2 regions of the Mycolicibacterium poriferae genome follow, and region 1 is predicted to be linked to the other one. Evidence: predicted binding sites of a transcription regulator. Region 1 holds the regulator's gene; the other holds the start of a gene.

Region 1 (14,538 bases):
CGGCGGCCTTCCACTGCTCGGAGTGTGCGGCCAGCTCTTCGGCCTCGGCGGCCAGCGCCTCTTTGCGGGCGGTCAGTTCGGCGCGCAGCTCCTCGCGCCTGGCTTTCTCCTGCTGGCTGGCGACGTCGGCCTGCTCGATCACCGCCGCCAACCGCGCCGCGAGGGAGTCGACGTCACCGAGCACATGAGCGGTCGGCAGGGTTTCGGCGAGCGCCGAGGCCGCCGAGCGCACCTTGCGGGCGTCCCCGGTGCCGGCGACCAGACGCTGCTCGAGCAGGACGACCTCGGTGTGCAGGTCGTCGAAGCGGCGCCCGAAGTGAGTGAAGGCGGCTTCGGCGTCTCCGGCCTGCCAGGAACCGATGTTGCGTTCACCGGAGGACGTGATCAGCCAGACCGTGCCGTCGGCGTCCACGCGTCCGAATCGGTGCGGGTCGCTCGCGGGAACCACGGTGACCGGGACCGGTGCGGCCGGCGCGGCGGGTTGGGGACCCGGACGCGCCGCGCCGGGCTTGGGTTTGGCTAGGGCCGCCGGCGACGGTCGGCGGCCCGGCGTCGCCGAGGGGATCGGCGGGGCGTCCGTGTCGGGTGCCTCGGTGTCCTTCGCCGAGCCCGGTTCGGTGATCGTCATGGTCGGTTACCTCGTGCCCTCCGCGCGTCATCCGCGCACCTGCCGCGCAGCGCGGCGCCCGTCAGCTGGTCGGGAACACCCCACCACGAGTCGCCGTGGCGAGAACGCTCCTGGTAGCTATTGAAACAGGTCGCGCCGCTCTGCGCCCACGCCTTGGCGATGGCGCCTGGCAGGGTTCGGTGCACAACGGGGGGAGGTCGTCGGTGGCGAAAGCGGATATCGCCGTCCTGCTCGCCCTCGGCGCCGCCTTCTTCATCGCGATCGGCGACGTCATCCACCAGCGTTCTGCCCTCGAGGTGACCGACGAGCCGGTCGGGCACCTGCAGCTGTTCACCCGGCTGCTGCGCGACGGTCGCTGGTGGCTGGGCACCGCGGTGGCTGCGGCCGGGTTCGGGTTGCAGGCCGCCGCACTAGCGCTGGGGTCGGTTCTGCTGGTGCAAGCGCTGCTCGTCACGTCGCTGCTGTTCGCGCTGCCCATCAGCGCCCGGCTCGCACACCGCCGGGTGACGCGCTGGCAAGGCCTGTGGGCAGTCCTTCTCGCCGGATCGGTCGTCGTCATCGTCACCGTCGGAAACCCGACGGCTGGGCAGACGCGGGCTTCGGTCGAGACATGGCTGGGCGTGTGCGCGGTGCTGGGCCCGGTGTTGGCGCTGTTACTCGTCGGTGCGCGCATGTGGTCCGGGCCCACCAGCGCGGTGCTGCTGGGTGGGGTCTCGGGCACCTTGTGGGGCGTTTTCGCGGTGCTCACCAAGTCCGTGGTGCATCGGCTCGACATCACCAGCTGGGCCGGTGCGCTGGAGCTGATGCGCACACCTGAGCTCTACGCGTGGGCCGTCGTCGCGGTGGCGGGCAGCGCGTTCCAACAGGCCTCGTTCCGCGCCGGGCCGATGACGGCGTCGCTGCCCACCATGACGGTCGCTGAACCGATGGTCGCCGCCGTGCTGGGTGTCGTGGTCCTCGGTGAGTCGTTGCGCCCCGCCGAATCCGGTTGGTTCGTGCTGATCACAGCGGTGGCCGTGATGGTGGTCGCCACGGCGGCGCTGGCACGCGGCGAAGCGGCCATCCGACCACCGCCGTGACGTGGGCGGCTAGGTTGGTGCGCGTGCTCAGCGCCGTCGCCCTCGTCCCGTCGGCACCCGTGATGATCGCTGAACTGGCCGGTGCCGCCGCCACCGAGACCGCCGATCTGCGCGTTGCGGCGGTGTCCGCGGCGCGCGGTCTGCCGCCGCGCTGGGTCGGTGTCGGGGTCGCGTCCGAGGATGCCGTGGTCTCTCCCGACGCGGTCGGTACCTTCGCCGGATACGGAGTGGACCTGCCGGTCGCGCTGTCCGCGGCGGCCCTCGGCGGTCAACCCGCGAGGCTGCCCTTGTGTGTCCTGGTCGCGGCCTGGCTTCGCGGCACGGCCAACCCGGCGGCCAGCGCCGAGATGCACACCTACCGCGGTGATCACCCGGCGGAGGCGGCTGTGGCGCTGGGACGGCGGCTGCGCGCCGACCTCGACGCGTTCGACGAGCCCACCGGCGTGCTGGTGGTCGCCGACGGTGCGAACACGCTGACCCCCGCCGCGCCGGGGGGATACGACCCCGACGCGCTCGCCGGTCAGCACGCCCTCGACGATGCATTGGCCGGCGGCGCCGCGTCCGCGCTGGTCGGGTTGAGCGAGAGTGCTGTCGGCCGGGTGGCCTACCAGGTGCTCGCCGGTCTCGTCGCCCCGGCGCCACGATCGGCCGACGAGCTCTACCGCGGCGCTCCGTACGGCGTCGGCTACTTCGTCGGCCGCTGGACGCCGTGACCGACGTGCGGCCGCTGGCACTGGTGGGACCCACCGGCACCGGAAAATCGGAGCTGGCGTTACGGGTCGCCGACCGCCTCGCCGGCGAACTGCCGGTGGAGGTGGTCAACGCCGACGCGATGCAGCTCTACCGCGGCATGGACATCGGCACCGCCAAACTGCCTGTCAGCGAACGGCGCGGCGTGCCCCACCACCAGCTCGATGTGCTCGACGTGACCGAAACGGCGACCGTCGCGCGCTATCAGCAGGCCGCGGCCGCCGATATCGAAGCCATCGCCGCCCGGGGGGCTCTGCCGGTGATCGTCGGCGGGTCGATGCTCTACATCCAGTCGCTGCTCGATCAGTGGTCGTTCCCTGCCACCGATCCCGGCGTGCGGACCCGCTGGGAACAGCGGCTCGCCGAGATCGGGGTCGCCGCCCTGCACGCCGAACTGGGGCGCGTGGATCCCGCCGCGGCTGCATCCATCCTGCCCACCGACGGTCGGCGGATCGTGCGGGCCTTGGAAGTGGTGGAGCTGACCGGCCGGCCGTTCGCTGCGTCCGCGCCGCGCATCGGCACCCCACGCTGGAACACCGCGATCATCGGGCTGGACTGGGACACCGCCGCTCTCGACGATCGGCTGGCCAGACGCACCGAGCAGATGTTCGAGGCCGGTCTGGTCGACGAGGTGCACGCGCTGCTCGACCAGGGGTTGCGCGAGGGGGTCACCGCAGCCCGGGCGTTGGGCTACGCGCAGGTCCTCGCCGACCTCGACACCGGTGGAGACGGGTCGGGTGCACGCGAACCGACGTTCGTCGGCACCCGCCGTTACGTCCGCCGTCAACGCTCCTGGTTCCGCCGCGACCACCGCATCACCTGGCTCGACGGCGCGTCGCCCGACAACGTCGAGACAACGCTGCGGGCATGGCGGGAAGTATCCTGAACAGGTGAAGTTCGCCAAAGGGCACGGCACGGAGAACGACTTCGTCATCCTGGTCGACGAGCCCGCCGACATCGCACTGGTGCCGTCCGCGGTGGCCGCCCTGTGCGATCGCCGACGGGGGTTGGGCGCCGACGGCGTGCTTCGCGTCACCACGGCCGGTGCGTTGCTGTCGGCCGGTGTCCTCGAGCGCCTGCCCGACGGCGTCTCCGCCGAAGACTGGTTCATGGACTACCGCAACGCCGACGGGTCGTCGGCGCAGATGTGCGGCAACGGGGTGCGGGTCTTCGCCCACTACCTGTGGGCGGCCGGGCTGGAGCGCCGCCGCGAGTTCGTGGTCGGCTCCCTGGCCGGGCCCCGGCCGGTCGAACTGCGTGCCGTTGACGCGACGTTCGCCGACGTCAGCGTCGAGATGGGCAAGGCCAACCAGTTCGGCACCGGTACCGCCGTGGTGGGCGGGCGCACGTTCACCGGTCTGGCGGTCGACGTCGGCAACCCGCACCTGGCCTGCGTGGACGCCGCCCTGACCGCTGACGAGCTGGCCTCACTCGACGTCGCAGCGCCCGTGCGCTTCGACACCGATCAGTTTCCCGACGGCGTCAACATCGAGGTCCTCACCGCCGCCGTGGACGGTGTGGCCACGATGCGGGTCCACGAGCGCGGCGTCGGCGAGACGCGCTCCTGCGGTACCGGAACGGTCGCCGCGGCTGTCGCGGCGCTGGCTCATCGCGGGGACGCCACCGGGGCGCTGCAGGTGCGCATTCCCGGGGGACAGGTCACCGTCACGGTCACCGACGCCAGCAGTTTTCTGCGGGGTCCGTCCGTGCTCGTCGCGCAGGGAGAACTCGCCCAGGAATGGTGGCAGGCCCAGCAGACGTTAAACGAGGTGCATGAACAGTGATCTCCGTGCGAACCTTGATTCGCCTATGACCCACCCCGATTTCGTCCACCACACCCCCAGCGCCGGTGAGCTGGCGCTCGACGACCGCACCGCACTGCGCCGAGTGGCCGGCTTGTCCACCGAGTTGGCCGACATCTCCGAGGTCGAGTACCGCCAGCTACGTCTGGAACGCGTCGTGCTCGTCGGCGTGTGGACCGAGGGCAGCGCAGCCGACGCCGACGCCAGCCTCGCCGAATTGGCGGCGTTGGCCGAGACTGCAGGCTCCGAGGTGCTCGAAGGCGTGATCCAGCGTCGCGACCGGCCCGACCCCGCCACCTATATCGGCTCCGGCAAAGCCGCCGAATTGCGCGACATCGTCGCCGCCACGGGCGCCGACACCATCATCTGCGACGGTGAACTCAGCCCGGCCCAGCTCACCGCGCTGGAGAAGATCGTCAAGGTCAAGGTCATCGACCGGACCGCGCTGATCCTCGACATCTTCGCCCAGCACGCGACCAGCCGCGAAGGCAAGGCGCAAGTGGCGCTGGCCCAGATGGAGTACATGCTGCCCAGGCTGCGCGGCTGGGGCGAGTCGATGTCGCGGCAGGCCGGCGGCCGTGCAGGCGGAGCCGGCGGTGGGGTGGGTACCCGCGGCCCGGGTGAGACCAAGATCGAGACCGACCGCCGCCGCATCCGCGAACGAATGGCCAAGCTGCGCCGCGACATTCGTGCGATGAAGCAGGTCCGCGACACCCAGCGCAGTCGCCGCGTCGCCAGCGACGTCCCGGCGGTGGCGATCGTCGGTTACACCAACGCCGGCAAGTCCAGCCTGCTCAACGCTCTGACCGGTGCGGGCGTACTGGTCGAGAACGCGTTGTTCGCCACGCTCGAACCGACCACGCGCCGTGGGGAATTCGCCGATGGCAGGCCATTCGTGTTGACCGACACGGTCGGCTTCGTGCGTCACCTGCCCACCCAGCTGGTCGAGGCGTTCCGATCGACGCTCGAAGAGGTCGTCGGCGCCGAACTGCTCGTCCACGTGGTCGATGGCTCGGATGTGAACCCGTTGGCCCAGATCAATGCGGTACGCCAGGTGGTCAACGAGGTGGTGGCCGAGTACGGCATCGCACCACCGCCAGAACTGTTGGTGGTCAACAAGATCGACGCAGCCGACGGGCTCACGCTGGCTCATCTGCGGCGGGCGCTGCCCGATGCGGTGTTCGTGTCGGCGCGCACCGGCGACGGCCTGGGGCGGTTGCAGTCCCGGATGGCGGAGTTGGTCGAGCCGCGCGACACAGTGGTGGATGTCACCATCCCGTACAGCCGTGGGGAACTCGTCAACCGGATCCACGCCGAAGGACGTGTGGACGCCGTCGAACACACCGAGACCGGTACCCGGATCAAAGGGCGCGTGCCGATGTCGCTGGCGGCGGGCCTCGCGGACTTCGCGACATTCTGACCAGGGCGAATAGGGCGCCGGCTCGGCTGTGCGGTAGGGTTGGCGACGTCGGCTGCGGCAGAACAGTGTTGACACCACCGCACGTAGGCACCCGCCTCTTGACGCCGACATCAGATCATTTCCCACATCACGTGGCGTGGCGACATTCGCCACCGTGTGCGCACTACCGCTGGACGAACCTCGTCGCGGTCAGCCGGGCACACACCGCCCGAACGCCGGAAAGGCACACATGACCACCCACACCTTCGCAGATCTCGGCGTGCCCGCACCTCTGGTGCGCGCACTGGCCGCCAACGACATCACCACACCGTTTCCCATCCAGGCCGCGACGCTGCCCGATTCGCTGTCGGGCCGTGACGTGCTCGGCCGCGGTAAGACCGGCAGCGGCAAGACGCTGGCGTTCTCGATACCGCTGGTGGCCGCACTGAGCGAACACCGCAGCCGGCCGAATCGACCCACCGGCCTCGTGCTGGCCCCCACCCGGGAACTGGCCACCCAGATCACCGCTGTGCTGCAGCCGTTGGCTTCGGCGAGCGGGTTGAGTGTGACCACCATCTTCGGCGGGGTCTCCCAGAACAAGCAGGTCGCCGCGTTGCGCGCGGGCGCCGACATCGTCGTGGCATGCCCGGGGCGCCTCGAGGATTTGATGCGTCAGAAGCTGATCACGCTCGACGACGTCGTCACAACCGTGCTCGACGAGGCTGACCACATGGCCGATCTCGGCTTCCTGCCCGGTGTCACCCGCATCCTGGCGGCCACCCCGGCAGGCGGACAACGGCTGCTGTTCTCGGCCACGCTGGACAACGGCGTCGACAAGCTGGTGCGGCGCTTCCTCGCCGACCCCGTCGTGCACTCGGTCGACGAGGTCAGCGCTCCGCCGGCAGCCATGACCCACCACGTCTTCCACGTCGGGGGAGCCCAGGCCAAGAAGGAGCTGGTGCACCTGTTGGCCTCGGGGACCGGGCGCCGAATTCTGTTCATGCGCACCAAGCATCAGGCGCGCAAGCTCGCCAAGCAGCTCACCGAATCGGGAGTGCCGTCGGTGGATCTGCACGGCAACCTCTCCCAGCCCGCCCGGGACCGCAACCTGGCAGCGTTCAGCAGCGGGTCGGCACGGGTTCTGGTGGCCACCGACATCGCGGCCCGCGGAGTTCACGTCGACGGCGTGGAGTTGGTGGTGCATGTCGACCCTCCGATGGAGCACAAGGCCTATCTGCACCGGTCGGGGCGCACCGCGCGTGCCGGCAGCGACGGTGACGTCGTCACCGTGGTGCTGCCCGAGCAGCGCCGAGACACTCAGCACCTGCTGCGTAAGGCCGGGATCTCGGTGCGTCCGCAGGAGGTCACGGCCGAGTCCGCACAGGTGCAGGCGCTCGTCGGCGACATCGCGCCGCTGCGCGCCCCCGCACCGAATCCCGCTCCTGCGGCGAAGAACTCCGGCGGTGCGCCGCGCACGTCCGGTCCGCGCCGAAACGGCGGTGGCCGCCGGCGTCGGCCGCGTAACACCGGGGCGCGGGCGGCGACCGCCACCTCGTAGACGTCCCAGCTCGACGCACCACACCGCGGGTCGGCGCTTCGGCGCCGGCCCGCGGTTCGCGTTGCCGCAGCGAAATTCGATCGTCGGACCGAACTTACGGTCCTGTGAACATGCTCTGGGCCTCGACCAACCATCCGGTTGGATGGGGTACGTTGGCGGGCAGTCTGTCAAACGTCCGTACCGACGATGGAGGACATCACCATGGGCCTGGGAACCGACAAGGCGGCCCCCGTCATCGCCTATCAGCGCACCCTGTTCGAACCCGAGCACGACTTGTTCCGAGAATCGTTCCGCGCGTTCCTAGAGCGGCATGTCGCCCCGAACCACGAGCAGTGGGAGGCCGACAAGCTCGTCGACCGGGGGGTGTGGCTAGAAGCCGGCAAACAAGGTTTCCTCGGCATGGCCGTCCCCGAGGAGTACGGCGGCGGCGGCAACCCGGACTTCCGCTACAACACCATCATCACCGAAGAGGTCACGGCCGGCCGCTACAGCGGCCTGGGCTTCAGCCTGCACAACGACGTCACCGCTCCCTACCTGATCCGGCTGGCCAACGAGGAGCAGAAACAGCGCTGGCTGCCGAAGTTCTGCACCGGCGAACTCATCAGCGCCATCGCGATGACCGAACCGGGTACCGGTAGCGATCTGCAGGGCATCAAGACCCGGGCCGTCAAGGACGGCGACCACTACATCCTCAACGGTTCGAAAACGTTCATCACGAACGGGATTCACTCCGACCTCGTCATCGTCGTGGCCCAGACCGACCCGGAGAAGGGCGCGCTGGGCTTCTCCCTGTTGGTCGTGGAACGCGGCATGGAGGGCTTCGAGCGAGGCCGAAAACTCGACAAGATCGGTCTGGACGCCCAGGACACGGCGGAGCTGTCCTTCACCGATGTGCGGGTGCCCGCGGCGAACCTCCTCGGCGAAGAAGGGCAGGGGTTCATCTACCTGATGCAGAACCTGCCCCAGGAACGCATCAGCATCGCGATCATGGCGGCGGCGGCAATGGAGGCCGTGCTGGACCAGACGCTGCAGTACACCAAGGAGCGCAAGGCCTTCGGCAAACCCATCGGCAGCCAGCAGAACAGCCGCTTCCTGCTGGCCGAACTGTCCACCGAGGCCACGCTCGTGCGCATCATGGTCGACGAGTTCATCCGGCTCCACCTCGACGAGAAGCTCACCGTCGAGCAAGCCGCGATGGCCAAGTGGTACTCCACCGAAAAGCAGGTTCACCTGATCGACCGGTGTCTGCAACTGCACGGTGGGTACGGGTACATGCGCGAGTACGACGTCGCCCGCGCCTACCTGGACGCGCGGGTACAGACGATCTACGGCGGCACCACCGAGATCATGAAGGAGATCATCGGCCGCAGTCTCGGCGTCTGAGCAGGTCGGAAACACGGCAGATTCTTGTGCTGGACCGGCGAGGTGGCTTGGTTATCGGGGTCTGCTGACGCACAGTGAACGGACGCGGTAACTTTCTCAGAATTTCTCGAGGGACGCACCGAGGACTTCGAGACACCGTCGCCGACCGCGGGGAGGATCAATGAGCCGGCAGCCGCTGGTGCGCCTACGAATGCTCGGTCGTGCGACGATCGCGGTGGTGGGGGTCGCTACGGCCTTCCTGCTGGCGCCGGTCGCCGTCGCCCAGCCCGAAGCCGAGGCCGATGGCGCCATCACCGCGGCGTGGCAGGCCAGCGGTGGCGATACCGGTCCGCTGGGCGCGAGAACCGGCGGCGTCTACCCCGCCGGCGACGGATTCGCGCAGAACTTCGTGTCCGGTGTCATGTTCTTCACCCCCCAGACCGGGGCGCACTACATGCAGGGCGCCATTCTGGAGAAGTACGAGTCGCTGGGCGGCGCCGCCGACAGCGACCTGGGCTTCCCCACGATCGACGAGGGTCCCGGGCTGGCTCCGGGCAGCCGCAACAGCACGTTCAGCGCGCCCGACAACCCGGTCATCTTCTGGACCCCCGAGCACGGAGCCCGCGTGGTGCGGGGGCCCGTCAACGCCGCATGGGACCAGCTGGGTGGATCGACCGGTGCGCTGGGCGTGCCCGTCGACGATGCCACCTACGACGGATCAGTGGTCAGTCAGGACTTCGCCAGCGGCGCGCTGTCCTACGACTCCAGCACCAAGACCTTCACCACCGAACCGCCGGAACTGGCCGATCAACTGACCGATCTGGCCGTCCCCGACGACCCGATTTCGGCGATCAACGCCGCGCGCCGCGCCGCGGGCGGTCCGCTGGGCCCGCTGGGAGAGGCCCAGGGGGAGCCGTACGAGATCGGCGACAACGGCTGGGGCCAGGACTTCGTCAACGGCAAGATCTTCTACACCCCCGAGACCGGTGCGAACGTGGTGACCGGGCAGGTGCTGGCGAAATACGAGAGTGTCGGCGGTCCGCAGGGTGATCTCGGGTTCCCGGTGACCAGCGAGAGGGACGGTGGGCTCGAGCCGGCGAGCCGGATGAGCCAGTTCGCCGCCGACGACGAACCGGTCATCTTCTGGACTCCCGACTACGGCGCTGTGATCGTGCGCGGCCCGTTGAATGCGGCGTGGCAGGAACTCGGCGGGGCGACCGGGGAGCTGGGAGCGCCGGTGGCCGATCAGACCCAGGACGGCGACGTCATCACCCAGCGATTCGCCAACGGATCCATTTCCTGGAACACCGCCTCAGGTCAGTTCAGTACCGACCCGGCGAGCTTGGCCTCCCAATTGGCCGGCTTGGAGGTGCCGGGCCAGGAAGCCCCGGCGGCTACTGCGACACCGCAGGCCTCCGACGCCGACGAGGGCACCGGATTCCGGTGGAGCTGGTGGTGGTTGTTGGCCATCGTTCCGATCCTGCTCCTGGTCGCCGTGGTGGCCTTCGCGGTGATGCGAAACCGCCGCCGAGACGACTCGTCCGACTTCGCCGACGGAGAGGACGACGACAGCAGGTATGTGGCCGCGCTCGCCGGGGAGCAGCGAGAAGAAGGGTACGGCGGCGAGGACGAGTTGTTCGGCGACCTGTACGCCCGCGAAGGCTTGGGCTCGCTGACCGCGGCACCCCCGTCATCGGAGAGCGCTCACGATGTCTCGACCCCGCTGAGCTTCTGGAGTACTGCCGGTGCGGGGCGCTCCGACGATGCCGAGCAGGAGGATCCCGACGCCGTCGATACAGCGCCGACGATGATCCAGACCCCCGACGAGGTCGCACCGCCTGGCGAGGTCGCGCCTCCTGTCGAGCCGGACGCGTACGAACCCGGTCCCGCACCCGCCGTTGCTGCAGGGTCCGATTTCAAGTCCGATTTCAAGTCCGATTTCGAGTCCGATTTCGAGTCCGATTTCGACGACGAGTTCGACGAGGACTTCGACGACGAGTACGACGACGACTTCGCCGAGGAGGACGCCATCGGCGAGCCCGATGCCAGCGACGAGGCCGACGCGATGAACCAGGCCGGCGCGATCTACGAGGCGGATCCGGTTGGCGGCACCGAACCGGCGGCGGATCGTGAGGTCTACGCCGACGAGGTGCCCCCGCCGGGACCTGTCTTCGAGCGTGATCCGTTGACCGATACCGGTCGGCACGCGCGGATCGATATCGACGAGCCGTCACCGCTGGGAACAGCGCTGCACATGGCGCTCGATGATCCACGCGAAGTGCCGGGCGGCTATCCGGTGAAGGCCGACACCCAATCGGGTCTGTACTGGGTGCCTGACAGCCCCGAGTACGGCGACGTGGTCGCCGAGATCTATTTCGCCAGTGAGGAGATGGCGCGCACGATGGGTTTCGTACGCGCCGGATAGTTCCGCCTCGTCACACCTTGCGGATGACGGTCACGACTTTGCCGAGGACCGCGGCGTCATTGCCCGGGATGGGCTCGAACGCCGGGTTGTGCGGAAGCAGCCACACCTGGCCGCGGGTCCGTTTGAAGGTCTTCACCGTGGCCTCACCGTCGATCATCGCCGCGACGATGTCGCCGTTGTCGGCGACGTTCTGCTGACGGACGACCACCCAGTCGCCGTCGCAGATGGCTGCATCGATCATCGACTCGCCGACCACCTTGAGCAGGAACAGCGAACCTTCCCCGACCAGTTCCCGCGGTAGTGGGAACACGTCCTCGACGGCTTCCTCGGCCAGGATCGGGCCACCGGCAGCGATGCGCCCCAGTACGGGGACGAACGTCGGTTCCGGGAGCGAATCGGAACCGGCCACGTCGGTGGTGACGACCGGCGTGGCCGCGTCGTCGGCACCCCGCACGTCGACCGCGCGGGGGCGATTGGGATCGCGGCGCAGATACCCCTTGCGCTCCAGCGTGCGCAGCTGATGGGCCACCGATGAGGTGGAGGTCAACCCGACCGCATCGCCGATCTCTCTGATGCTGGGCGGGTAGCCGCGGGTGGTGACCGATGTCCGGATCACCTCCAGGATGGTGCGCTGACGGTCGGTCAGGCTGGTGTCGCGGTCACGGGGTGCATCGGTGCCGGCCGTGCTGTCGCTGTCGTCGCTCATGTGCCCGAATCTAGACCGTCGCGGCGACAGAATCAAACATGTGTTCGACGCGTGTCGGGCCGAGGGGACTTGTCGGTGGGGTGGCCTAGCGTTCGCAACAGTTCGATCACATGTTCTATCCATCGAACACATGATCGACTATCGTTCGAACACAAGAGCGAATCCGAACCGCGAGGGAAGGGCAGTGAAGATGACGATCACCCCGGAATACGACACCTGGAACCGTCTGGACGCCGGGCCCGCGTACGAGGCGACGTGGCGACCCGCCGGCCATGCCACGCCCCGTGAAGTGCCGGGTGCGTTCCGTCCGCGCCGGCGCGCCGTATCCGCACACCGTTCGCGTCGCCCCGCCGGGTCGGCGACGCAGTATCGGGGCACCGGAGTGCTGCTGTCGCGGGCCTCGCATCGGCCGCGGCCCATCACGCCGTTCACCACAGTGCTGTTGGCGGTCGTCGCCGGCGCGATCACGCTGTGGCTCGGCCTGGTTGCCCAGGCGGGCGGTGTCGTGGGCGAGACCGCCGAGGCTCCGCCGAGCCGGCTGGCAGTGGTGCAGGTGCAGGCGGGGGAGTCGTTGCAGCAGATCGCCCAGCGAGTGTCGCCGGACGCCCCGGTGTCGGAGGTGGTCGATCGTATCCGGCAATTGAACGAGCTGGAGTCGGTCGCCGTCGACGCCGGCCAGACCCTCATCGCCCCGGTCGGTTGAGGGCGGACCCGACTTGACTGGCACCTGGCGCCGCCGTGACGCGCCGCTGCCGGCTCGTACTCGCTGCGTGCCCGCCGGTCCGGTGTCGGGCCGACCGACTCGGGCGCAGGTAGTCTCGATGGGGTCCGAAGCGGTTGACCGTCGGTGTGGCGAAGGAGCGGTGATGCACTGTCCGTTCTGTCGTCATCCCGATTCGCGGGTCGTCGACTCCCGTGAGGCCGACGAGGGCCAGGCGATCCGGCGACGCCGTGCGTGCCCGGAGTGCGGGCGCCGATTCACAACGGTCGAAACGGCGGTCCTCGCCGTCGTCAAACGCAGTGGTGTCACCGAGCCGTTCAGCCGCGAGAAGGTCATCAGAGGTGTGCGGCGCGCCTGTCAGGGCCGCCAGGTCGACGACGACGCCCTCAACCTGTTGGCCCAGCAGGTCGAGGACGCGGTGCGCGCGACGGGTTCGCCGGAGGTACCCAGCAACGAGGTCGGCCTGGCGATCCTCGGCCCACTGCGCGATCTGGACGAAGTGGCCTACCTGAGGTTCGCATCGGTGTATCGCTCGTTCTCCTCGGCTGAAGACTTCGAGCGGGAGATCCAGGCGCTGCGTGCGCATCGGAAGGTCCCGGCGCCGGGCTGACCCGAACGTGGAGGGCTCGTCAGTCGACCTGACGGATGTGGTCCTCGACGACGCGGCCGGCGACCTTGACCCATCCTTCCGGAGTCCATCTGGTCTCGATGACCGATCCTCGGCCTTGGATGATGGTGAGATCCCGGCTCAGATATTCAGTCATGCGGACTGCGGCAGCGCCGGTGGCCTCGTCCTCGGTGATGCCGAGGCGGGGTGCGAACATCCTCGATCTGATCGACCCGGCTTCCCGGTCGATCCAGGTCCACAGATAATGCTCGGCGTCGTCGCTGTAGTCCTCCGGATCGGCGGCCGACAGTTCCTCGGCGGTGGTGAGTTCGTAGATGGAGAACGCGGGAGCCCACTCAGCGCGGGCGCTGACCGACGCGAGTTCGCCTTCGTCACCGATCTGCACGATCCCGGCGGGCACCTGCAACGTCTTGACCGGCGTACCGCGCTGGTTGAGCCACCACGCCGCACCGACGGTCGGGTGTCCGGCGAACGGCAGCTCGGTCGCCGGAGTGTGGATGTGCGCCTGGGTGGTGTGCGTTCCTGCCGCCGGCAGGGTCACGAAAATCGTTTCGCTGTAGCCCAACTCGGTGGCCAACCGCTGCCGGTCGGCGGGCTCGACACTGGCGGCGTCGACGACGCCGAGGAGATTGCCGTACCTGCCGTTTTCGTCGGTGAACACGCGCAGCACTGTCACGTCGATCGCCATGGTGCCGACTCTACGTGGCCGCACCACGGCGTAACGTCATGTTGCGCTGCGTTCGTCGGCACCCATGGCGTCGAGCACGGCGACACGGGTCCCCACCGAACCCGAGATCGATGTCTCGCTGATGCCGGCGCGCAACAACTCGCGCAGATAGTCCTGGTCGTAGACGGCGGGATCGGTGCTGTCGATGAACCGTTCGACCACCTCGACGAACCGGTCCGGATCGTCGTGGAACGGGAAATGGCCGGAGCCTTCGAAGATCTCCAGCTGCGACCCCGGCATCGCCGCGTGCGCCATGTCGGCGTGACTGACCGGGATGACCGAATCGTGGCTACCCCAGATCAATTGCACGGGAACCGATTGCGTCAGATAGCAGCGGTCGAGCATGGTGACGACCTGACCGCGCCAGTCGACCACGGCGCGCAGGGTGCGGGCGAACGCCGACGACGCTGTCGGCTCGGGCAGATCGGAGAGAATGCGCAGGGCCTCATGGATGTCCCTGCCCGCGCGGGTGGAGCCCAACAGGGCGCCACTGCAGCGTCCGACGGCCTGCAGCGTGGGAAGCACCAGCGGCAACCGCAGCAGCGCCAGCGCCTCGCTACCCATCGGCATCGCTGCGACGCGCAGCGCGAGGTTGACATCTTTGGTGACTCCACCGGCACCCACCAGGATCAGCCGGTTCACCAGTTGAGGGAACTGATAGGCGAACTGCATGGCAACGCCGCCACCGAGCGAGTGCCCCACCACGGTCACGCTGTCGATGTCCAGCACACTGAGCAGATCGCGCATCCCGTT
Region 2 (14,538 bases), 760 kb from region 1:
CGCGGCGGACCGGGACATAGGGCTCCTTGGACGACAGGACTGGTGGTTCCAGCCTAGCCGTCGCCGCGCATCAATATGGCCGCCCCGGGATTGCGAAATCGCATTCCATCAGCGACGTCCCTGCTGGGGAGCGATTTCGGGGATCGGGTCAGTCGGTGGGGTCGGGCAGAACGCGCAGATGGCCGCGACGACGGCCGTTGGTCTCGGGTTTGCGGGTCGGCGGTGCCATCAATGCGCCGCTCTGGGCGCCGCTGACGGGGTCGGTGAATCCGGTGAAGCCGTGTACCGGGCCCCCGCCCGCTCCTCTGCCCTCGCGGCCTTCGCGTACGGCGTCGGCCAGGGCGACCAGGTCGTCGTCATCGGGGTGCGACGGCAGCGGACCGGCGTGGCGGACCAGCTCCCAGCCGCGCGGCGCGGTGATCCGGCCGGCGTGCATGACGCACAGGTCCCAGGAGTGCGGCTCGGACACGGTCGCCAGCGGCCCCACTACGGCCGTCGAGTCGGAGTACACGAACGTCAGCGTCGCGACCGCGTAGTGAGGGCACCCGGGCCGGCAGCAGCGACGGGGAACATTCACGGACGTGAGGTTATCGTGCAGCGTCGTCGGCATCGCGGCGGACACGCGCAGCCGCGGGCGCGCCGACTCTCAACCGTTACGATCTTCTGCGTGACGCGGCGCAACCACCGGGGGTCGCGGCGGGGCCGCGAGATGCGTGGACCACTGCTTCCGCCGAGCGTTCCGGGTTGGCGCAGCCGCGCCGAGCGGTTCGACATGGCGGTGCTGGAGGCTTACGAGCCGATCGAGCGCCGGTGGCAGGACCGGGTGGCGACGCTCGACGTGGCGGTCGACGAGATTCCCCGGCTGTCGCCGAAGGATCCGGACAGTGTGCAGTGGCCACCGGAGGTGATCGCCGACGGTCCGATTGCGCTGGCCCGGCTGATACCCGCGGGGGTCGATGTCCGCGGAAATGCCACGCGGGCGCGAATTGTGTTGTTCCGCAAGCCGATCGAGCGTCGAGCCAAGGACACCCTGGAGCTGACCGAGCTGCTGCACGAACTGCTGGTGGCTCAGGTGGCCACCTATCTGGGGGTCGAACCGTCGGTGATCGATCCGAGCATCGACGACGACTGAGAGGGATCCTGTTGGGTCTGGTGCGCTGCGCGTGCCGCGCATCCGCGCCCGCATGAAGAGCGTGTGATGCCGTGCGCGCGTGCGCGGCGGCTAGATGATGCCGCGCTTGAGGCGACGACGCTCCCGCTCGGAGAGTCCACCCCAGATGCCGAAGCGCTCATCGTGAGCCAGCGCGTACTCGAGGCACTCGTCGCGCACCTCGCAGCCCTGGCAGATCCGCTTGGCTTCGCGGGTCGAGCCGCCCTTCTCGGGGAAGAACGCCTCGGGGTCGGTCTGCGCGCACAGCGCGCGTTCCTGCCACTGGTCTTCGATCGACTCGGTGTCGGAGTCGAAGAAGTCGTCGGTACTGGTGCTGGTGCTGGGCACCAGACTCAGCTGCGGACGACCATTGATCTCTGCCGGCATCGGTCCGGTCTGGATGTGCGAAGCACTCCCCACCGATCCGAGGAGCCTGTTGTCGAACCGGACCGAATCGCCGAAATCGGCCTGCTCAAATGCCATGTTCCCCTCCTCCAGGTCTCGTAGATCCGTTTAAAAAAGCCCCACTTATGAAGGTGCGGCCATCTCAATTCGAACAAGTGATCGAATCTCGGTCTGCGACACCGGAACCGGCCGGCCAACCGCGAAATGACACTGCTGTGATTACACACGGGTAGGCAGCGTGGGTCAAGCGCTAGAACAGGAATTCATATCATTCCGTGACATCAATTCGGCGCGTCGCGCGTTGGCGTGTCTGTCACGTTCGGGTCACTGGCCCCATCCGCAAGCCACCCGGCGAAACTCTTCGGCGCACAGCGCCTACTCTCGTTCGGTGTGAAAGTCACTGTACTGGTGGGCGGCGTGGGAGGCGCGCGCTTCCTGCTCGGGGTGCAGCATCTGCTCGGCCTTGGCCAGTTCGGCAGCGGTGAAGAGTCGCCGCATGAGCTGACCGCGGTGGTCAACATCGGTGACGACGCGTGGATGTTCGGGGTGCGCATCTGCCCCGACCTCGACACCTGCATGTACACCCTCGGCGGCGGCATCGACCCGGAACGGGGTTGGGGGCACCGCGACGAAACCTGGCATGCCAAGGAGGAACTCGCGGCCTACGGCGTGCAGCCGGATTGGTTCGGGCTCGGCGATCGTGATCTGGCGACGCATCTGGTGCGCACCCAGATGCTGCGGGCCGGCTATCCCTTGTCGGCTATCACCGAGGCGTTGTGCACCCGATGGCAGCCCGGCGCGAGGTTGTTGCCCGTCAGCGACGACCGTGCCGAAACTCACGTCGTGATCACCGATCCGGCCGACGGAGAGAAGAAGGCCATCCACTTCCAGGAGTGGTGGGTGCGCTACCGCGCCCAAGTACCCACGGACAGTTTCGCGTTCATCGGTGCCGACAAGGCGACCGCAGCTCCGGGTGTGACCGAGGCCATCGAGGGTGCCGACATCGTGTTGATCGCCCCGTCGAACCCGGTGGTCAGCATCGGACCCATCCTCGGTATCGGCGGGGTGCGGGCGGCGCTGCGCACGACGTCGGCGCCGGTGATCGGCTACTCCCCCATCGTCGCCGGAAAGCCGTTGCGCGGCATGGCTGATACCTGCCTGAACCTGATCGGTGTGGACACCACCTCGGAGGCGGTCGGCGCGCATTATGGGGCACGGTCGTCGACCGGGGTCCTGGACGGCTGGCTGATCCACGAGGGTGATCACGCCACGGTGCCCGGTGTCGACGTGCGCGCGGTGCCGTTGTTGATGACCGAGCCGGCGGTGACGGCCGAGATGGTGCGCGCCGGCATGGAGCTGGCCGGGGTGGCGCCGTGACCGACCACGGCACGTCGGCGCGGGTGGAACTCCTTCCCGTCGGGGGCCTGCCGGAGTTTCGGCCCGGCGACGACCTCGCCGCGGCTCTCGCACAGGCCGCGCCGTGGCTGCGCGACGACGATGTGGTCGTGGTCACCAGCAAGGTGCTGTCCAAATGTGAGGGCCGGATGGTCGACGCACCGACTGATCCGGAGCTGCGGGACACGTTGCGGCGCAGGCTGATCGACGCCGAGTCGGTACGAGTGCTGGCGCGCAAGGGTCGCACGCTGATCACCGAGAACGCACTCGGTCTGGTGCAGGCCGCGGCCGGGGTGGACGGCTCGAACGTGGACTCCGCCGAACTGGCGCTGCTGCCCGTCGATCCCGACGGCAGCGCGCGACGGCTGGTGCAGGAGTTGCGTGAGCGACTCGGGGTGCGCGTGGGTGTGGTGATCACCGACACCATGGGCCGCGCCTGGCGCACCGGTCAGACCGACGTCGCGATCGGCGCGGCCGGGTTGACGGTGCTGCACGGCTACGCGGGCGAACACGATCGGCACGGCAACGAACTGATCGTCACCGAGATCGCCGTCGCCGACGAGATCGCCGCGGCCGCCGATCTGGTGAAGGGCAAGCTGACCGCGGTTCCGGTCGCCGTCGTGCGGGGGCTGGCTCTGCACGACGACGGGTCCTCGGCGCGCACGCTGGTCCGCGCCGGCGAAGAGGATCTGTTCTGGCTGGGCACCGAGGAGGCCATCGCACTGGGTCGTTCACAGGCCCAGCTGCTGCGCCGCTCGATACGCCAGTTCAGCGACGAACCCGTCGACCCGGCGGTGATCGAGGACGCGGTGGCCGAGGCGCTGACCGCCCCCGCTCCTCACCACACCCGGCCGGTGCGGTTCGTGTGGGTGCAGGACCAGGCGGTGCGTCTGGCGTTGCTCGATGCGATGAAGGATCGGTGGCGCGCCGACCTGTCCGGCGACGGCCGAGACCCCGAGTCAGTGGAGCGTCGGGTCGGCCGCGGCCAGATTCTCTACGACGCGCCCGAATTGGTGATCCCGTTCATGGTTCCCGACGGTGCGCACACCTATCCCGACGAGCGTCGTACCGCTGCCGAGCACACCATGTTCACGGTGGCGGCGGGCGCGGCGGTGCAGGGGTTGCTCGTTGCGCTGGCGGTGCGCGGGGTAGGCAGCTGCTGGATCGGGTCGACGATCTTCGCCCCGGATCTGGTGCGCTCATCACTGGAGTTGCCCGAGGACTGGGAGCCGCTGGGTGCGATCGCCATCGGGCATGCCGCGGGTGGGCCACCGCCGCCGCGAGACCCTGTGCCGACCGACGGTCTGCTGGTGCGCAAGTGACTGTGGTGGATTCGGGAGGTCGTCGGGTCGAGCGAGCTCGACCCCCGCGGCGGGGACGATTCGGCGTGCTCGTCTGCGCCAGCCGTCGACAACCACGCCGCGTCCAGCAGCGGACGGTCCCGGTGAGCGCCTGTGCGTACAGCAGGTCCCGATGACCCTGCACCAGTCCGCGGTCGACGTGCTGAGCGCCTGGCACCCGGAGGACCCGGCGCAGGATTCCGTACGTCACGCGGTGTTGGCCTTCCTCGACGCCCGCGCCGACGCGTGCCTGCGCGAGTGCGTGCCCGGCCACATCACCGCCTCGGCGCTGGTGCTCGACCACGACGGCACCCACGCGCTCCTCACTTTGCATCCGCGCGTGGGCCGCTGGCTGCAGCTGGGCGGACACTGCGAACCGTCGGACGACACCCTCGTCGCCGCGGCGCTGCGGGAAGCCACCGAGGAATCCGGCATCGACGGCCTGACGATCGCGCCCACGCCCGCGGCGCTGCATGTGCACCCGGTGACCTGTTCACTCGGCGTGCCAACGCGTCATCTCGATGTGCAGTTCGTCGTCCGCGCTCCCGCCGGCGCGCGGATCGTCGTCAGCGACGAGTCACTCGACCTGAAGTGGTGGCCGCTGGCCGAGCTGCCCGACGACACCGACTTCGGCCTGGCCCAACTCGCCCATGCCGCCAAGCCCCCTGGACTCGCCTGAGGTGCCGCGAACGTGCATTCCCTGTAGTCAGGAGGCGCGACGGGCTACAAGGGATGCACGTTCGCGGCTAGCCCTGGCGGCTCTCACTCGCTCAATGATCTCGAACGGTCGATCTTCGGCGATGACCTTGATGTGCAGCCACCCACGTCGGCAGATGCGTCGCACTCGACGCTGATCGCGCACGTATCGATCTCGATCGGTCTGATGCTGCTTGCCGTCGTATTCGACGGCAATCATGAGGTCTTCCCAACCCATGTCCACACGAGCGAACGGCACACCATGACCGTCGAGCACCGGTATCTGCGTGGTCGGGCGGGGAAAGTGTTTCATGAGGAGAAGCCGCAGCCGGGTCTCTTGTGGCGACTCGGCTCCGCCGTCCATCAGGTCGAGCGCCTTGCGCAGCGTCTTCATCCCGCGCGCCCCGCTGTACTGATCTGTCAGCGGTTTCACTCGTTCGGGCGTCAGACCTGTGGCATTGGCTAGCGCGTCCAGGTGCTCGACCGCCGCGTCCAAGGGCAGAAACCTGCCGACGTCGAATGCAGTTCGGTGGACTGTCGTCGCGGCCAGATCACCGATCTGGATCACCTCGTCGCAGCCGACTCGTTCGTTGCGGGCGATGATGCCCGCCGGCGGTCGTCGGCAGTTGAAGTTCAACTCGACCGGCGACTGCTCACTCACCCACAGCGCCCCGTGGAGTCGTGCCGCAGCTCGACCCGTGACGATGCCCCGGCGACCCGACCACAGCCATGCGCCTATCGCGTTGTCCGTCAATGACGGCGGTTGGTGCCGCGGGACATAGACATTGGGATACAGCCGCCGGTACCCGTATCGAAGCTGGCCGGCCGTCACCAGCCCACCGGCGACAGCTTCTGTTCCTAGAACGACTCTTCCCATACGCGGAGCCTGCGCAGCCGCACCGACAACTCGATGGCGTCGATACCCGGTTATCCACAGGCCCAGCCGCCGCGAACGTGCATTCCCTGTAGCTCCAGCCGCTCTCGTGCTACAGGGAATGCACGTTCGCGGCAAAAGGCCCCAAAAACCCTAAGCTAGATGTCCGAAGAGAACCGCACGCCGCCGTCGGGAATCGTGATCCCCGGCCACACCCGGGCGCCGCGCAGCAGCTCGCAGCGGGCTCCGATGTCGGCGCCGTCGCCGATCACCGCGTCGCGCAGCAGCGCCCGCGGCCCGATCCGCGCGCCAAAGCCGATGATGGAGCGTTCGATCACCGCGCCGGCCCCGACGGTGACGCCGTCGAAGATCACCGCCCCGTCCAGGCGCGCTCCCCCGGCCACCTCGGCGCCGCGCCCGACGACGGTGCCGCCGATCAGCAGGGCCCCGGGGGCGACGCCGGCGCCGTCGTGCACCAGCGACTCGCCGCGATGGCCTTTCAGCGCGGGCGACGGCGCGATGCCGCGCACCAGATCCGCCGAGCCGCGCACGAAGTCCTCGGGGGTGCCCATGTCGCGCCAGTAGGTTGAGTCGACATAGCCGCACACCTTGAGTCCGTCGGTGAGCAGGCCGGGGAACACCTCGCGTTCGACCGACAGCGCCCGGCCCTTGGGGATCGAGTCGATCACCGACTTCTTGAACACGTAACAGCCGGCGTTGATCTGGTCGGTCGGCGGGTCCTGGGTCTTCTCCAGGAACGCCGTCACCGCGCCGTCGGAATCGGTTGGCACACAACCGAATGCGCGGGGGTCACCGACGCGCACCAGATGCAGGGTGACGTCGGCGTCGCGCTCGGCGTGCGAGTCCAACAGGGCGCCCAGGTCGCAGCCGGACAGCACGTCGCCGTTGAACACGATCGCGGTGTCGTAACGCAGTTTGGACGCGACGTTGGCGATGCCGCCGCCGGTGCCCAGCGGTTCGTCTTCGACGACGTAGTCGATCTGCAGCCCGAACTTCGAGCCGTCACCGAACTCCTGCTCGAACACCTTCGCCTTGTACGACGTGCCCAGCACGACGTGTTCGATGCCGGCGTCGGCGATCCGCGACAGCAGGTGCGTCAGGAACGCCAGCCCGGCGGTGGGCAGCATCGGTTTGGGGGCCGACAGCGTCAGCGGCCGCAGCCGCGTGCCCATGCCGCCGACCAGAATGACGGCGTCCACTTGTGCCGGATTGACCATCAGCGCTGCCCTTTCGCCTGCGCCCTGCGGGCCTGTCGACGTGAACTCCGGACGACCAGGCGGGCTCGCGCCCCCAACGCCCCCCGAAAAGCCCACCGTAGCGGCGCATGCCACCACTTGGGGTAGCGATCCGCGAGAAAAGTGTAGGTGCTGACGTGGTGGGCGGCCAGGTTGCGGGCCGGGTCGCGGCCGGTGGAGTGGCCTTTGGCGTGCAACACCTCGGCGGCGGGCACGTAGATGTTCTGCCAGCCGGCGCGGCCGAACCGATCGCCGAGGTCGACGTCTTCCATGTACATGAAGTAGCGCTCGTCGAAGCCGGACACCTCGGCGAACGCCGCGCTGCGCAGCAACAGACACGATCCGGACAGCCAGCCGACGGCGCGTTCGCTGGGGGTGGCCCGGTCCTGGCGGTAGGCCGCGGTCCACGGGTTGGACTTCCACACCGGTCCGATCACGGCGTGCATGCCGCCGCGGATGATGCTGGGCTGGTGGCGCGCCGACGGGTAGATCGAGCCGTCCGGGTCCAGGATCAGCGGCCCGAATGACGCCGCCGAGGGCCAGCGCCCGGCCGCCTCGAGCAGCAGGTCGATACTGTCGGGCCCCCATTGCACGTCGGGGTTGGCGACGATGAAGAAGTCGGTCGACGAGGTCAGCCCGTATTCGGCGACCGCGCGGTTGATGGCGCTGCCGTAGCCGAGGTTGCCGCCCATGCGCAGCAGCCGGGTGTTGGGGTAGCGCTCGACGGCTTCTTCGGGTGCGCCGTCGGTGGAGCCGTTGTCGGCCATCAGCACGGTGACGGGCCGCTCGGTGGCGTGGGCCAGCGACGCCAGGAACCGGTCGAGGTGCGGGCCCGGCGAGTACGTCACCGTCACGACGTAGAGTTCGTCGCTCACGCGCGGCCTGCCCATCTCACGGCGTAGAGGGTAGCGGGCGCAGCGCCGTAAATCGCCGCCACCGTCAGCGCGACGCCCCGATCGCCGCGGCCAGAGCGGCGCGCCAGTCGCGCAGCGGGGTGAGTCCCGCCGCTTCGGATTTCACCGCCGACAGCGCCGAATACGGCGGGCGGGGCGCGGGCCGGGGCTGCTGCTCACCGGTGACGGGTTTGACGCGCGAGGGGTCGGCGCCGAGTTCTTCGAAGACGGCCTGGGCCTGCTCGAAGCGGCTGACCGCGCCGGCGTTGGCGGCGTGCAGGACGGGTTCGCGGATCGCGCTGTCGGCGATCTGCAGGATCGCGCTGCACAGGTCGGCGGCGTAGGTGGGTGAGCCGATCTGGTCGGCGACCACCTCGACGTCGCCGCCCCCCGCCGCGTGCCGGCGCATGGCGGCGACGAAGTCGGAGCCGTCGGCGCCCTCGTAGACCCAGGAGGTGCGCACGATGCCGGCGTCGGGCATCGCGGCCAGCACGGCGACTTCGCCGCGCAGCTTGGTGCGGCCGTACACCGACAGCGGCCCGGTGGCGTCGTCGATGTCGTACGGGCGCGGCCCGCCCCCGGGGACGTCGGTGAAGTCGCCGCTGAACACGTAGTCGGTGGAGATGTGGATCAGGTCGGCGCGGGTGCGGGCGCAGGCATGGGCGACGTTCTCGGCGCCGGTGACGTTGACGGCGAACGCCCGGTCGGCGTCGGTCTCGGCGTCGTCGACCTTGGTGTAGGCGGCACAGTTGACGACGACGTCGCCGGGGGTGATGAAGCGTTCGGCGGCGGTGGCGTCGGTGATGTCCCAGTCGGCTGATGTGAGCGCCACCACGTTGCGGCCCTGGGCGCGGGCCTGAGCTGCCAACACGCGTCCCACCATGCCGCCAGCTCCGGAAATAACGATTCGGCGGTCCATGTCACGAGTTTGGCACGCCCGTGTCACCTCCCCGGCTGGCGGGGCATCCGCCAGTAGCCTGGGCAAATGCCTGCTGCTCAGTTGATGCGTGTCATCTCGGTGGCCGTGGCGATGTTGATCGTCGTGACCACGGGGGTCGCGTGGGGCAAGATCCGCTCGTTCGAGTCCGGGATCAACCACATCAACCCGGTGGCGCTCGGCGAGGGCGGCGAGGACGGCGCGATCGACATCCTGCTGGTCGGCAACGACAGCCGCACCGACGCGCACGGCAACCCGCTGTCGGCCGAGGAGCTCGCGGTGCTGCGCGCCGGCGACGACGTCTCGACCAACACCGACACGATCGTGTTGATCCGCATCCCCAACAACGGCGAGTCGGCGACGGCGATCTCGATCCCCCGCGACTCCTATGTCGAGGCCCCGGGCCTGGGCAAGATGAAGATCAACGGGGTGTACGGCTCGGTGCATCTGGAGGAGCTGAAGAAGCTGGTCGAGGATCAGGGTGTCGATCCGGCCGTCGCCGAGCCCGAGGCCATCGCGGCGGGTCGCGAGGAGCTGATCAAGACCGTCGCGAACCTGACCGGGGTGACGGTCGACCACTACGCCGAGATCGGGCTGCTGGGCTTCTCGTTGATCACCGATGCGCTGGGCGGGGTCGACGTGTGCCTGAACGAGCCGGTCTACGAACCGCTTTCGGGTGCGGATTTCCCGGCGGGCTGGCAGAAGCTCAACGGCCCGCAGGCGTTGAGCTTCGTGCGGCAGCGCCACGACCTGCCGCGCGGCGACCTGGACCGGGTGACGCGCCAGCAGGCGGTGATGGCCTCGCTGGCCCACGACGTCATCTCGAGCAAGACGCTGTCGAGCCCGGCGACGCTGAACCGGCTGGAGGAGGCGGTGCAGCGCTCGGTGGTGCTGTCCGACGACTGGGACATCATGGATTTCATCACCCAGCTGCAGGAGTTGGCCGGCGGCAACGTCGCGTTCTCCACCATCCCGATCGTGGAGGAGGCGGGCTGGAGCGACGACGGCATGCAGAGCGTGGTGCGGGTGGACCCGGCCGAGGTCAAGGACTGGGTGTCGGGCCTGCTCAATGATCAGGACGAGGGCAAGACCGAGGAGCTGACCTACTCCCCGGACCAGACGGTCGCCGAGGTGCTCAACGACACCGACGTCAACGGCATGGCCGCCGCGGTGTCGCATGTGCTGTCGACCAAGGGCTTCACGGCCGGCAACGTCGGCAACAACGAGGGCGAGAAGGTGACGACGAGCCAGGTGCAGGCCGCGGCGGTCGACGATCTGGGTGCGCAGGCGGTGGCCGCGGATCTGGGCGGATTGCCGGTGGTCGAGGACCAGACGGTGCCGCCGGGGTCGGTGCGCGTGGTGCTCGCCGACGACTACACCGGTCCGGGTTCGGGCCTGGATGGCTCGGATGTGACGCTGATGGGCGGCGATTCCTTGGAGACGGGCGTGGTGACCGATACCGGGGAGCTCGCGCCGGCGCCGCCGCAGATCATCACGGCGGGCACCGACGACCCCAAGTGCGTCAACTGACGTGCCAAATCTGAGCTCGGAGATCCTGGATCCGCTGCTGGCGGCGAACCCGGCGGGTCCGCGCATCACCTACTACGACGACGCCACCGCTGAGCGCATCGAACTCTCCTCTGTCACTCTGGCGAACTGGGCGGCCAAAACCGGAAATTTGCTGCGCGACGAATTGGGCGCGATTGCCGGCAGCCGGGTGGCGGTGCTGCTGCCGGCACACTGGCAGACCGCGGCGGTGCTGTTCGGCATCTGGTGGATCGGCGCCGAGGTGGTGTTGGACGCCGCTTCGGACTGCGACATCGCGCTGTGCACCGCCGACCGGTTGGACGAGGCCGACGCCGCGGTCGGCATGGGCGAGGTTGCGGTGCTGTCGCTGGATCCGTTCGGCAAGCCGGTCCCCGATCTGCCGATCGGGGTGACCGATTACGCGACAGCCGTGCGTGTGCACGGTGACCAGGTGGTGCCCGAGCGGGCGCCGGGCCCGGCGCTGGACGGCCGGTCGGTCGACGACGTGCTTGCTGCGGCCCGGGCATCGGCGGCGGAACAGGGCCTGACGGACTCGGACCGGGTCGCCTCGACCGCCGCGTGGGACACCGCCGACGAGCTGATCGCAAACTTGCTGGCGGTGTATGTCACAGGCGCCTCACTGGTACAGATGGCGAACTTGGACAGCTCTTTGCTGGACCGCAGAACCGTTAACGAGAAATTGACGCGCTCGATACCGTGACCATATTGTTTCCGTAGTCACACTCTGTTCTCAGGTTGATCATCGAGGCTAGAGTGCGTCAGGGGGTTACAGTTCTGGCAAAGACGGAGGCCGCCGATGTCGTCGACCATCACCGCGATCGCGGTCATAGGGGTTCTGGCGGCCTGGCATGTCCGCAACGCCCGTCATCCCGGCTGGCGCGCCAGTTCCGAGGGTCGGTTCAACATCTACTGCGGGTACTTCCTCGTGATCATCGCCGCGTACTGGTTGGTGAGTGCACCCACCGCGACCGCGTGGGAGTGGGCGCTCGGTAATGCGTGGGCGCTGGCGGCGATGGTGGCCTTCGTGTCGGGCTTCGCCCAGCTGAATCGGGCCACGGCGCGCCATGCGGAGTTCGCGCAGCTGCTCGAGACCCTGGAACCGGTGCCGGCCGGCGAGCGGCACGACTAGCCGCAACGCGGTATCCCAGCTCGAAGCCCTAGGCTTCGGTGCTATGTCGTCTCGCCCCGATGTCGCGATTCTCGGACTGAACTATCCGCCCGAGCACACGGGCATCGCGCCGTACACCGGCGGTCTGGCGGTCGGATTGCGACGCCGAGGGTTTCGGGTGACGGCACACGTATCGCATCCGCATTATCCGCAGTGGCAGATCCACGAGGGCTACGGCCAGTGGTCGCGAACCGAATCCGCTGAAGGGGTGGAGGTGCACCGTCGACTTCACTACGTGCCCCGCTCACCCCGAGGCATCCGTCGCCTGGTGTCGGAGTTGAGTTTCGGTCTTCGGCTGGTGCTCGCCCGGCTTGGGCGTCCCCGAGTGGTGATCGCGGTCTCGCCGTCGCTGTTCTCGACGGCTCTGGCTGTGCTGCGTCTGCGGCTGAGTCCGCGGCGAGGACGTCTGGTCATCTGGGTGCAGGACATCTACTCCCTCGGCATGGCAGAGACCAGTGAGGGCGGGCAGACCGCCCGCCGCATCACCGAGTGGGTGGAGGCGCGAACCTTGCGGGCCGCAGACCGAGTTGTCGTGATCCACCAGCGCTTCGCCGACTTTCTCTCCGAGGAGCTCGGAGTCGATCCCTCGCGCATCGTCGTCGTGCGGAACTGGACTCATCTGCCGAAATCAGATCCCGTCGACGCCGCTGCGGCCCGGGCCTCGCTCGGCTGGCCCGAAGGTGTCGCGCTGGCAGTGCACACCGGCAATATGGGCGCCAAGCAGGGCTTGGAGACGATCATCGACGCGGCACGAGTCGCGGATGAGCGCGGCGCCCCTGTCCACTTCCTCCTCGTCGGTGACGGCGGTGAGCGCGCCAAACTGAAGGAACTCGCCCGCGGTATCTCACGCCTGACGTTCGTCGATCCGTTAGGCGATGCGGAGTACCGCCTTGCACTCGGGGCAGCCGATATCCTCATCGTCAACGAGAAGCCCGGAGTCGCCGCGATGGCGGTGCCCAGCAAGCTCACCTCGTACTTCGACGCGGGTCGCCCCGTCGTCGCGTCTACGGACGTCGGCGGCATCACCGCCTCAGAGGTACTCGCGGCTGAAGCGGGAGTTGTCGTGCCGGCCGGCGCCCCTGAAGAACTTGTCGCCGCAGTGCTGGATGTGACCGCGGATTCCGACGCGGCACAGCGCTTCGGCCTCAATGGGCGTCGGTATCGCGAGTCGGTACTCGATGAGGAAGCGGCGATCGAGCAGTGGGCGCGCTTACTCGGCGAGCTGAGTGCCGTACCCGCCCGACGCTAGGAGCGGAATACGGACAACTACACCACGTGGCGCTGAATGGGCTCGTGCTTGTGTCGCTTCAGGGCCGACTCCGGCTAACTTCTCATTCGTCACTGGCATCCGTTGTCGCCCTTATTGTTTGGGCCGGGACCGTCGTGGCCAGGCGATTGTCGCACGCTTTGTGCGTCCCCATCCAAGTCTTCGACCAGCGGTTTCGCCCGGCCTCGCCTGGGCTGTGAGGCCCCAACAGCAAAGCGATATTCTCCTCTATTTCATGGCAGCCGCGTTGGCTATGCGGCTGAGTGGAACCTTAACGAGTAGCTGGCCTAATTGGCCCCCGGGATGTAAAACTCTTCTGAACAGGTAATTCACTTCCAGATGAATGCGCCAGCGCTGCTACCTTCGCGAGCCTATCCGGATGGCGAAAATTTACTGATTAGCTCCCCAAAACATCGCGTCGGCAATATTGACGTGCTTGAATACCGCCCGTGAAACTGAGCACCTGGACCGCCACGGTCCTTGCCACCCCGGCGGTCGCCACCGGCGTCTGCCTTCTGTGTGCGTCGACGGCGCAAGCTGCGCCCGATGATGCCGGCCCCGAGACGAGCAGCGCCGCTGCCTCGTCGGCCGCGGATACCTCTGCCAGCACTTCCACCGACAGCGACGACGCCTCGGGCAACTCCAGGGCCAACGAGACCGCGGACGGCACGGGCTCAGGGGGTGATGCCGACGACGCCGGTGATTCCGGGAGCCTCGATAACGGCGACCAGGACCTCGACGCCGACGACGCCGAGCTCGACGCCGAGATCGCAGACGAAGACCTCGACGACTCCCACGTCGATCCCGGCCCGCACTACGTCCCGACGACGGTGCGCGACACACTCGTCACGGGTGACGCCATCGACGTCGACGGCGACGGGGTCGATGACGGCCCCGTCGATGAGGACGACGAGGACACCCCGGCCGACGACGAGCCCGCCGACGACGATGACGACCCTGTCGATACCGTTCCGGTTGCGCTGGAGCAGATTTCGGACGCCAAGGAAGACCTGCGGGAAGCCACCTGGGACAGCGGCAACGTGCTGGCCGGGCTGGCGGCGATGTTGCCGCAGATGTACCTGTCCGGAGCGTCGGCCTCGCTGGAGCGCTGGCAGCTGAACCACGCGTTGCTGCAGCAGCGCTACGCCGAAACCTACGACGACCCGTTCGCCCACTGGCTTGCCGGCGCACGCATCGAGAACAGCATCCAACGCACCATCCGGGTTCAGGACCAGCTCGAGGCGGCGGAGAAGCTTCTCACCGTCGTCGGCTGGTTCGGAGCTGCTTCGCAGATGGAAGCGATCGGCCAGCTGATCGGCACCGCCGCCGACAACGGCCTGGTGTATCAGGTCGTCAAGATGGAGCTGCAGTACAACGGCAACAACCCGGTCCGCACCGAGCCGGTGATCTATCTGTCGATCAACGGCGGAGAGCCGGCCCCGGTGCTCGTTGACACCGGTTCCCTGGGCCTGATCATCGATCCCCGTTGGGTCGGCGTCGACAACGTCGATGAACCGACCGGATACGGCTGGGCCTCCTACGGCGATGGCAGCTCCGAGTTCCTGTGGGAGTCCTACGACCTGCCGATCGGCCTGGACGGTGTCGAGTC

The links. Region 1 encodes LexA, which represses DNA repair genes until DNA is damaged. Its sites were predicted from a motif close to CGAACANNTGTTCG; they were not measured.
Region 2: the regulator LexA is predicted to act here: its motif matches at 1,704-1,717, upstream of cofD (2-phospho-L-lactate transferase).

The regions. Positions count from the first base shown of each region.
Region 1 covers NZ_AP022570.1:2,840,782-2,855,319, forward strand. The annotation lists gene G6N39_RS13520 (DUF349 domain-containing protein) at 1-628, opposite strand, end outside; gene G6N39_RS13525 (DMT family transporter) at 832-1,707, shown strand; gene G6N39_RS13530 (class III extradiol ring-cleavage dioxygenase family protein) at 1,731-2,420, shown strand; gene miaA (tRNA (adenosine(37)-N6)-dimethylallyltransferase MiaA) at 2,426-3,343, shown strand; gene dapF (diaminopimelate epimerase) at 3,348-4,241, shown strand; gene hflX (GTPase HflX) at 4,267-5,679, shown strand; gene G6N39_RS13550 (DEAD/DEAH box helicase) at 5,909-7,216, shown strand; gene G6N39_RS13555 (acyl-CoA dehydrogenase family protein) at 7,403-8,599, shown strand; gene G6N39_RS13560 (LGFP repeat-containing protein) at 8,760-11,003, shown strand; gene lexA (transcriptional repressor LexA) at 11,014-11,709, opposite strand; gene G6N39_RS13570 (LysM peptidoglycan-binding domain-containing protein) at 11,900-12,412, shown strand; gene nrdR (transcriptional regulator NrdR) at 12,576-13,040, shown strand; gene G6N39_RS13580 (PhzF family protein) at 13,060-13,746, opposite strand; gene G6N39_RS13585 (alpha/beta fold hydrolase) at 13,783-14,538, opposite strand, start outside.
Region 2 covers NZ_AP022570.1:2,081,031-2,095,568, reverse strand. The annotation lists gene G6N39_RS10005 (phosphomannomutase/phosphoglucomutase) at 1-18, opposite strand, end outside; gene G6N39_RS10000 (DUF3499 domain-containing protein) at 149-577, opposite strand; gene G6N39_RS09995 (metallopeptidase family protein) at 710-1,132, shown strand; gene G6N39_RS28165 (WhiB family transcriptional regulator) at 1,223-1,444, opposite strand; gene cofD (2-phospho-L-lactate transferase) at 1,946-2,932, shown strand; gene G6N39_RS09980 (coenzyme F420-0:L-glutamate ligase) at 2,929-4,272, shown strand; gene G6N39_RS09975 (NUDIX hydrolase) at 4,424-4,969, shown strand; gene G6N39_RS09970 (putative endonuclease domain-containing protein) at 4,997-5,863, opposite strand; gene manB (mannose-1-phosphate guanylyltransferase ManB) at 6,019-7,098, opposite strand; gene G6N39_RS09960 (glycosyltransferase family 2 protein) at 7,098-7,991, opposite strand; gene rfbD (dTDP-4-dehydrorhamnose reductase) at 8,056-8,928, opposite strand; gene G6N39_RS09950 (LCP family protein) at 8,995-10,476, shown strand; gene G6N39_RS09945 (TIGR03089 family protein) at 10,478-11,194, shown strand; gene G6N39_RS09940 (hypothetical protein) at 11,291-11,623, shown strand; gene G6N39_RS09935 (glycosyltransferase) at 11,667-12,911, shown strand; gene G6N39_RS09930 (PecA family PE domain-processing aspartic protease) at 13,379-14,538, shown strand, end outside.